DNA from 4 places in the Halobacillus rhizosphaerae genome. Region 3 is predicted to be linked to each of the others. Evidence: riboswitches for the same ligand, from Rfam matches in the RefSeq annotation. Region 3 holds a riboswitch; each other region holds the start of a gene.
What was found. A riboswitch is a leader RNA that binds a small molecule or an ion and turns the genes downstream of it on or off. The one in region 3 is predicted to bind thiamine pyrophosphate.
Positions count from the first base shown of each region.

Region 1: linked by a shared signal. The riboswitch ahead of thiT (energy-coupled thiamine transporter ThiT) and the one ahead of tenA (thiaminase II) in region 3 are both predicted to bind thiamine pyrophosphate.
Region 2: linked by a shared signal. The riboswitch ahead of Q7A53_RS09050 (thiamine phosphate synthase) and the one ahead of tenA (thiaminase II) in region 3 are both predicted to bind thiamine pyrophosphate.
Region 4: linked by a shared signal. The riboswitch ahead of Q7A53_RS08380 (ABC transporter substrate-binding protein) and the one ahead of tenA (thiaminase II) in region 3 are both predicted to bind thiamine pyrophosphate.

Region 1 covers NZ_JAUTWQ010000023.1:17,270-19,470, reverse strand. Annotated here, with positions in the region: gene Q7A53_RS18245 (DUF1028 domain-containing protein) at 1-592, opposite strand, end outside; gene thiT (energy-coupled thiamine transporter ThiT) at 747-1,328, opposite strand; TPP riboswitch at 1,407-1,508, opposite strand; gene rpsN (30S ribosomal protein S14) at 1,684-1,953, shown strand; gene Q7A53_RS18230 (sugar isomerase domain-containing protein) at 2,042-2,201, opposite strand, start outside.
Region 2 covers NZ_JAUTWQ010000006.1:257,888-260,088, reverse strand. Annotated here, with positions in the region: gene Q7A53_RS09055 (hypothetical protein) at 1-489, shown strand, start outside; TPP riboswitch at 919-1,030, shown strand; gene Q7A53_RS09050 (thiamine phosphate synthase) at 1,142-1,753, shown strand; gene thiO (glycine oxidase ThiO) at 1,737-2,201, shown strand, end outside.
Region 3 covers NZ_JAUTWQ010000021.1:39,418-41,618, reverse strand. Annotated here, with positions in the region: gene Q7A53_RS17910 (PucR family transcriptional regulator) at 1-25, shown strand, start outside; TPP riboswitch at 91-201, shown strand; gene thiW (energy coupling factor transporter S component ThiW) at 360-845, shown strand; TPP riboswitch at 851-956, shown strand; gene tenA (thiaminase II) at 1,001-1,687, shown strand; gene thiD (bifunctional hydroxymethylpyrimidine kinase/phosphomethylpyrimidine kinase) at 1,684-2,201, shown strand, end outside.
Region 4 covers NZ_JAUTWQ010000006.1:132,461-134,661, reverse strand. Annotated here, with positions in the region: gene Q7A53_RS08390 (ABC transporter permease) at 1-75, opposite strand, end outside; gene Q7A53_RS08385 (thiamine-binding protein) at 105-395, opposite strand; gene Q7A53_RS08380 (ABC transporter substrate-binding protein) at 411-1,412, opposite strand; TPP riboswitch at 1,551-1,661, opposite strand; gene Q7A53_RS08375 (NAD(P)/FAD-dependent oxidoreductase) at 1,744-2,201, opposite strand, start outside.

The DNA of each region.
Region 1 (2,201 bases), on a different contig from region 3:
GATCATCGACACGAAGATCCACAAAAACGTCATTCAGTCCCCCATAGCCTCCTTTATCTTTAACTACGTAAATTGCTGCTGATTGACGGCCGCGACTATCCCCTCCTGCTTTTTGGGCAGCTTGCAGTCCAGCAATCAATCGATCTGAAAGAGACCCTGAATGTTGTTCAAAGGCTTTTCCCATCTCCGATACTGTTGCTTGATTTACTAAAATGTTGCCTTGCGCACAGTAATTGGGGCCGGTCATTCCTCCTGCCCAATCAAGACAATTTGCGCCAGTATACGTCGCTCCCCTTCCATTCGCGTCTATAATGCCTGCCTGACGTTCATCTGCTTGAGGGTCATTTTTAACTAATTCATCTAACGTTTCTTGTGCACTAAGACCTTCTCTCAATAATTTTAATCCTGACGGTCCATAAGCAGGATTGGCTAGTGCTTGCGTCGCAATCGCTCCTACGCCAGCTTCAGCCCAAGGCACCACCGACCCCACACCAAGAAACTTAGATTGAACGGCAACTCCTAACTCTCCCGTTTCAGGATCGTGGCCCACAATAGAAAATGTAGCAACTATATTCGGTTTATCTTTCAATATCCTGACCCCTTTCTTTCCTACTCCTTTAAAATTCGATTCGATCCTTTAACTCTCCTGCTTCATATATAATTCTCATGACTTAAAAAAAGGTGAGCTCCAGATTAAAAAACTGAGCTCACCTTTCAATTTAAAAGTAGAATATTTATTCTTATAATTATTTATACGGCTTGTGAATGATGAGTTGAGGTCTTTTCACGAAAAGTATACTGACAATCACCGCACTTAATATAAAGGCAGGAAGCATATAACCTCCATTGTAGAGGAGAGAGTAAAGCCATACCGGCTGCCCCGGCGGTGCAAATTTGCCGTAAAAGACAATGCCCGCGATAAAATGACTCACAAACCTTAGTAGACTTCCTATCAAACAACCGGTGATAATCGCTGTAATCATTCGTTTCACATGATGTTTAGAAGCCGCAGAGGCTATCTGGCCAGCCATTATTCCAGCGAATCCAATCGACGTAAATGCTAGAATATAATCTAGGAAACTCTGTACAGGTGTAACTAGAAGAGCATTTCCCAGTAATATTTGATAGACTCCCAGTAGAAATCCTGTTAATAATCCACCTTTTATTCCCCATCTGTAAGCCATAATAAATACTGGCACCATAGAGAAGGACACCGATCCCCCCTGGGCCCATAATTTAAATGACAAAAACGGGATAATATCCAGCAAAATAGCAATAGCCGAGAAAATAGCTACTTCGACTAAAAACAATACTCCTTTGTGTTTCATCTCAAACTCCCCCTTTAAAATTGAGCACAAAAAAAGCAATACAAAGGGAAGCTTTCTGATGGATCCCATGCATTGCACCATCAACAAAGCCGCCATTCCTACACCAGTATTAACTGACAGGTTCAAAGGGTCAGAACAAATTGTTCACTCTCAGCCTGGAGGGCTCCCCTTGAGGGCTAAATTTATTATGCTTTTTTTGTTTGCCCTTATTATAGTAGAACAACTCACTCTAGACAACTATGATTTATTGCCTGGGAAATCTAATATTGAGGCACAAAGTCCTGACAATTTGACATTATGCAGTGGGAGTCCTATAATTCAAATCGTAACAATTACTATTTAAGGAGGTCACCCATTGGCGAAAAAGTCTAAAATTGCTAAAGAGCTGCAACGTCAAAAGTTGGTAGACAAATATGCAGAGAAACGCAAGGAGCTTAAAGCGGCTGGCGACTTTGAAGCTATACGCAAGCTGCCAAGAGACTCCTCTCCATCACGCACACAAAACCGCTGTGCCTTGACCGGCCGACCACATGGATATATGAGGAAATTCGGTCTTTCTCGCATTCAGTTTAGAGAGTTAGCCCATAAAGGTCAGATTCCTGGTGTTAAAAAAGCCAGCTGGTAATTTTTCATCTCAGCGAGCGAAAAAAGCCGTGATGATTCCAGAAAACTTAAACCCACCAGCCCGCTGGACTGATGGGTTTACATAAAGTTTAAAAGGATATCCGCTTCCTATACTTACTCATAAGCTTATGATTGTGTTCGTCTATGCCATCTACATTTCCACTCTTAAAGATCGGCGGTTTTATATTTTCTTCCGCTAGTTTTTCGATGACTTTTGTAAATAAACTGTGCAATAGTGCTGTGCCTGCC
Region 2 (2,201 bases), on a different contig from region 3:
GAAAACAAAAATTATTTATCAGCTTTAGCTTTAACGCTAACATTACCAGATATATGTGCGAAAATTTCATATCCTAATTTGAATGGGTCTGGCAAAAGATATAAACGTTGGTATGATGAACATATTTATAAATATGACAAGCCTAAAGCTGGACTGGATGATTTAGAATCTCTAACTATTAATGGAGAAATAGTATATGCATTACGTAATTTATTACTTCATGAGGGATCCCTTGATGCGACAGAGGATGTACGAAAAGAACTAGGTGTAAAAAATTCTCAAAGTCTTAATTTTGTATTATCAAATAGCATAACTAGTTATAGTAAGGCATGGAGTGACGGAGACAAAAGCAAGGATCCGGACATTTATATCAGAATTAGTGTAGTGGATTTTTGCAAAAATATATGTGCCGTTGCAGAGAATTTGTACCATGAGAATTACCCAGATAAAGATATTTATAATGATATAGTATTATTTGATTTTGAATAATTATTACCCCTTAGGAGATTGGATCTCAAAAAGAAAAAGTATTTTCAGATAGATTTTGTCTATGCCTCAAACTGGCGCTTTAATGGAGAACGTTCATATGTTTGATAACAGGTAAACTCACCAGCATCTCGTGTATTGCCACATACACTCCGGACATGTGGAGTGTGTAACTCAACTCATTAGAACAAATACAGACCATAAATAAATCTTTTCGCCTCATTTTCCTAATGAAAAGTGAGAAGATATCGTGATAAATTTAGTCCGTTTCGAGTAGGGGACTTTAATCACAATTTCAGGGCTGCAATCGATATTTTATGGGTTTTTATACCATTTTTCAAAAATGATACATTTGTACTGAAAACAAAAATGTTCTGTGAACGCGGTGGACGGATAAGATAATATATTGTAAAGTAAATACAAATTTAATAATCATTTCACTAGGGGTGCCTTTACTTAAGGGCTGAGATCAAAGTATAACTTTGAGACTCTTTGAACCTGAACTGGCTTTAAAACCAGCGGAGGAAAGTGACGGAGCTTTTTGCATTTATTTTTTGATGTGAAATTTCTATTTATGTTGAATGGATATGCCACTTTCCTTACCCGGAAGGTGGCATTTTTTGTTTTGTAAAAGAAAGGAGTGCGTGTGGGGGCTATGGTTCTTGTCGCTGTTACAAACGGTAAATTAGAGGAAGATCGGTTAGCAGTAGTGATTAAAGAAATTGCTCCGTTCGTTGATTGGATTATTTTAAGAGAAAATCAAAAAACTCCTCAAGCGTATTTATCCTTTGTGAAGAACTTGCTTGAGAGTGGAGTACATAAACAGAAACTTTGCATCCACAACCGTGTGGACATTGCTTGTCTGTCAGGCATAAATAAAGTTCATCTGCCGGAAAAAGGGTTACCAGTAAGAGATGTGAAAGCTTCGTTTCCTTTCTTAAAGATCGGAGTATCTGTTCATTCAGAGGAAGCAGCAAGACAGGCAGAAGAACAAGGAGCTGATTATGCTATGTTCGGTCACATCTATCAGACGGCTAGTAAAGAGGGGATAGCGCCAAGAGGCTTAGAAGAGTTAGAGAAAATCACTGGCCGGCTGCATATTCCCGTCCTAGCTATAGGAGGGATAACCCCCGAAAGAGTCAGTCGTTTATATGAAAAAGGAGCGAGTGGGGCTGCCGTCATGTCAGGGATCTTCAATGAAGATGACCCGTTCAAAGCCTTTCACATTTACAGAAAGGAGGAACTGCTCTATGGACAGCCATTATGATGTTTTAATCATGGGAGGGGGAATCATCGGGCAATCAATTTCTTATCACTTAAACAAAGCTGGAGTGAAGGCTGGGGTGATCGACAAGAATAAGAGCGGTCAACAAGCAACCAGAGCAGCTGCAGGGATGCTGGGTGTGCATACGGAGAATCGAGAAGATGACACATTTTATCAATTTTGCAGGAGAAGCAGAAATTTATATTCGGGTTTAAGTAAAGAACTCCGAGAATTAACCGGAATCGATATAGGCTTAACTTCATTTGGAATGTTGGAAATAGCTGCGAATCAAGAGGAGAAACATGAACTGCTTCAGAAGAACAAAACGTTTCAGAATCTGAAGTGGCTGAATGGACCACAGCTGAGGGAGAGAATTCCGTCATTATCAAAAGAAGCGTGTGGAGCTCTATATATGGGTGAAGATGGACATGTTGAGCCGAAGAACGTTTGT
Region 3 (2,201 bases):
GATGTTGAAGAAAGTAAAAGAATAATAGAAATAGGTGACAGGATCTTACATCTTTGTTACGATGAACAAAACCAAGTGAATAGAAATCTATGAAACTACTAGGGGGGCCCGTCATGGGCTGAGAGGAAAGCAATCGAGCTTTCCGACTCTTATGAACCTGATCTGGTTAAGACCAGCGGAGGGAAGTAGTCAGAGTGCAAGATTATTGACTCCATCCATTCGAAGCCAGGTCCTCCTTAGGACTGGCTTTTTTTAGTGTCCAGGAATATACCTCGGTCATGAGTCAATTGTCTGCGTGGTGACAAAAGCTCATCCTTCTCGAATGCTCTCTGGGTCTCCCTTTTATGGGAGGGAAAACTATGAAACGAACTCGTATGCTTACTACGATGGCTGTGTTTGTTGCTGTCGCAACTCTGGGCTCTCAGCTGCTCTGGTTTCCGGCAGGGATAGCTAAAGCTTATCCTGTACAGCATGCTGTAAATGTAATGGCAGCGGTTATGCTTGGTCCGCTTCCTGCCGTTGTAATCGCCTTTACGATAGGTCTGGTAAGAAATTTACTAGGTACAGGGACGCTGCTTGCTTTTCCAGGTGCCATGATTGGCGCATTTCTAGCTGGTGTTCTATATCAATTCTTCAAAAAAGAAATTTATGCCGCTATAGGAGAAGTAATTGGTACGGGTGTGATTGGAGCGCTATTTTCTGTTCCGTATGCCCATCTTTTTATGGGGAGTTCCAGCGGCGCTTTTATTTTTCTTCCTTCCTTTCTTATCAGCAGTATCACGGGAGCCATCATCGGCTGGTGCGTGGTATATCGTTTGGATCGAAACCAATTTACAACAATTTAATGTTCGGAATCTACTAGGGGTGTCCGCAAATCGGACTGAGAGGAATGTATTTCCAACTCTTATCGACCTGATCTGGTTAAGACCAGCGTAGGGAAGTAGGTGGCAACCTCATTAACCCACCCCTGGCAGCTTCCGCAAACCAAGGAGGCACTTCAATGAAATTTTCTCAAATGATTCGGAATGAAAATCAAGATTTATTTCAAGAAATATTCGAACATCCTTTTGTAAAAGGTCTAGGTGAAGGACATGTTCCTTCTTCCTCTATAGCACACTACATTAAAGCGGATTATGAATATTTAAATGCATTTATGCAAATTTATGGTACAGCCATCTCGAAATCGGCGGAACGAAAGGATATTCAATACTTTAATGAACAAGTGAATTTTGTATTAAATAGTGAAATCCATCCCCATAAAAATCTTTGCGAAGTTATAGGGATCCGGTATGAAGACTTGCAAGGGTTTCCTCTGCCTCCAACTGCCGATCACTATGTAAAGCATATGTTGTATCACGCCCATCAAGGAGGGGTGGGAGAGATCATTGCAGCACTTCTGCCTTGTCCATGGACGTATTTAGAGATCGGTGAATATTTAATGAAACAATACCAGCCGTCAGAGGATCATCCCTTCTACCCGTGGATTAGCTTTTATGCGGAAGGTGAAATGGAACAGCTGACCCAGCATTTGTGTGAGCGCCTTGACTATTTTTCTGCTCAAGCTTCCCAAGCCGAACAAAGGCGTATGAAGGATGCATTTCGAAAAAGCTGTCAGCTGGAGTTGAAGTTTTGGGAGATGGCTTATACGTGTGAAGAATGGCCAGGAGAAAGGAGCAGGGTAAGATGAGTATCCAGTGTTCTCTAACAATTGCCGGTACTGATCCAAGCGGAGGTGCAGGAATACAGGCGGACTTGAAAACATTCCAAGAGCTGAAGAGCTACGGCATGTCTGTGGTCACTTCAGTGGTTGCGCAAAATACAACAGGTGTAAATGCTGTACATCATCTGCCTGCTGAAATGATACAGCAGCAGTTAGAAGCTGTCTCTGCCGATATGCCCATTGATGCTTTTAAATCAGGGATGATTGCTGATAAAGATATGATGAAGGTCATAGCAGATTGGATCCCTCAAATATCCGCACCTTATGTAATGGATCCGGTGATGGTCGCTCAAAGTGGTGATCCGTTAATAGAAGCAGAATCCCGAGCTTGGCTGAGAGAACACCTTGTACCCTTTGCGTCGGTCATCACTCCCAACCTTCCTGAGGCAGAAGATTTATTGGGGCAGCAAATCGAAACCACGGATGATATGAAAGAGGCTGCAGAACAAATCGTGACCAAACTAGGAGCCGGGGCCGCACT
Region 4 (2,201 bases), on a different contig from region 3:
AAGAAGCCACTCGGGTATTTCAAAGAAACGGCTGCACATTTCCCAAATGAGCAAGAAAAGGATGAGGACCAGCATAGGTCTCCATCCTTTTTTAAACAAAGAGATCAACGGTATTTCTCCGTTAATTGATCCATGGAGGCTCCGCTTGGCTGATAAAGAACTTTAATTTGGGAAATAACATTTGTGCTGCCTTTTTCAATCATAGCTTGATTCATTTTTTCAATTAAGGAGAATATCTCTGAAAGCTCACCTTCAATGGTTGTTTCCAGCGGGTGTACTTCATACCGTAACCCTGAGTCTTCAATCAATGATATGGCGTGATCTACATAAGGAATGACGTCTTCCCCTTGTTTCGTCTTTGGAATAATTTGAATGCTGACTAATGAGTTTGCCAATCTATCTCATCTCCTTTATTTGTTAGGTAAAAATTTGTTGGTATATGCATCTTCTACATTTAAGTGCTTATCTAATAAGTCGTGGTTATACATCCATTCAGAGTAATTTTCCCATACTTTCTGGTCTTGAATTCCCCACTGGTCTGCGTCATCTTTATACTTTGGGGACAGCCATTTTTGACTGGCTTTGACTAGTTCTGGATCTAAATCAGGGACAGCTTTAATTAAGATATCAGCAGAATCTTCCGGGTTGTTGATGGTATATTGGTATCCTTTGGAAACTGCGGCCATGAAAGCTTTCACAGTATCTGGCTTGTTCGCGATCATTTTCTCGTTTGTAGTGAGAACGGGCGTGTAATAATCCAGCTTATCTGAGTAGTCGGTTAAGTATTGCATGTTTAAGTCCTGACCGCGAAGTTCTGCCTCGACCCCGGTCCATCCGTAGTAAATCCAAGCAAAGTCTACGTCTCGTTTAACGGCAGTGAAAAAGTCTGTATTACCCATATTTACAATATCGACTTTATTTACGTCCGCATCTTCTTTTTCCATAATGGAAGAAATAACGGCTTTCTCAACGGGCGCACCCCAGCCTCCGTAGGTTTTCCCTTCAAATTTCTTTGGGGAAGTAATATTTTTATCTTTTGGTGAAGCGAATCCTGAGGTGTTGTGCTGGATGATTGCGCCAATAGACACGATAGGAATATCCTGTACACGTGCTTGGGTAATGGATTCCTGTGCACTAATTCCGAAGTCTGCTTTACCGGCAGCTACCAGCTGATCGGCACCTGTTTCGCCGGGCATCATAACTTCTACATGGAGTCCTTCGTCTTCGAAGTATCCTTTCTCTTTGGCAACGTAAATTCCCGTATGATTGGTATTCGGTGTCCAATCGAGAACGAGTTTCACGTTTTTCATTTGTTTCTTCTGGCTGGTACTTGCCTGTGACGTTTCTTTCTCCTGATTGCAGGCAGCGAGAAAGAGCAGCAGGCAGCCCATGAAAATAAGTAATTTCTTCATTGGTTTTCCTCCCATTCGTTTGACTAACTGAAAGTTCTGGAACAATTGAGAAGGGAACCTGTCTAGGTGAAAGGAAAATCAGGCATACAAAAAGCACCCTGGTACCATACCTAGGGTGCACATATTTTTAAAAAACGGAATGTCGTTTTCTATGTTTCCTACGCTGGTTTAAACCAGATCAGGTTCTAAGGGTCAGTACCTTTTCGGATACAATCTCAACCAGCTTTACTGGTCCCCCTACATTCAAGATTATTCAGTTAAGTTAGTCGTGAATAATTAAATCTTCCCATAGAATCGCTTTTTAATCAACCTTTTAGCTGATCGACGTGAATTAATGACGTTTACTTAACCAAAGTACGCCTGATTTAGCAAGTCTTGGCAGCAGGCCGGTCATTGGCTTCTGAAGCATATTGCCAAATCCATCTGACTTACCTAGCGAGCCCAATGATCCTTTTAACTTGATTTCTTTAGGCTTTTGAGGCTCTTTGCCTGCAAGAACAGCAGTTAGAATCGCGGCAATTTCCTCTCCTTGCTGGCCAGCAAGCTGAGCACTAGGAGAATATTCTGAAGACGCACAGTCTCCCACCACATAAATGTGAGGCTGCTTCGGAATCTGGAAGAATTCGTTCACTTTAATTTTTTCTTGATTGTCTTTCTCGACGGGCATTTCTCTTACTAGATAATTTGGACGCACTCCTGCTGTCCAAATCGTTACGTCATTAATGAAGCAGATGCCATTATTACAAACGCCGTCTTTTTCCACATATCCGACATTGGCATTATGAATGA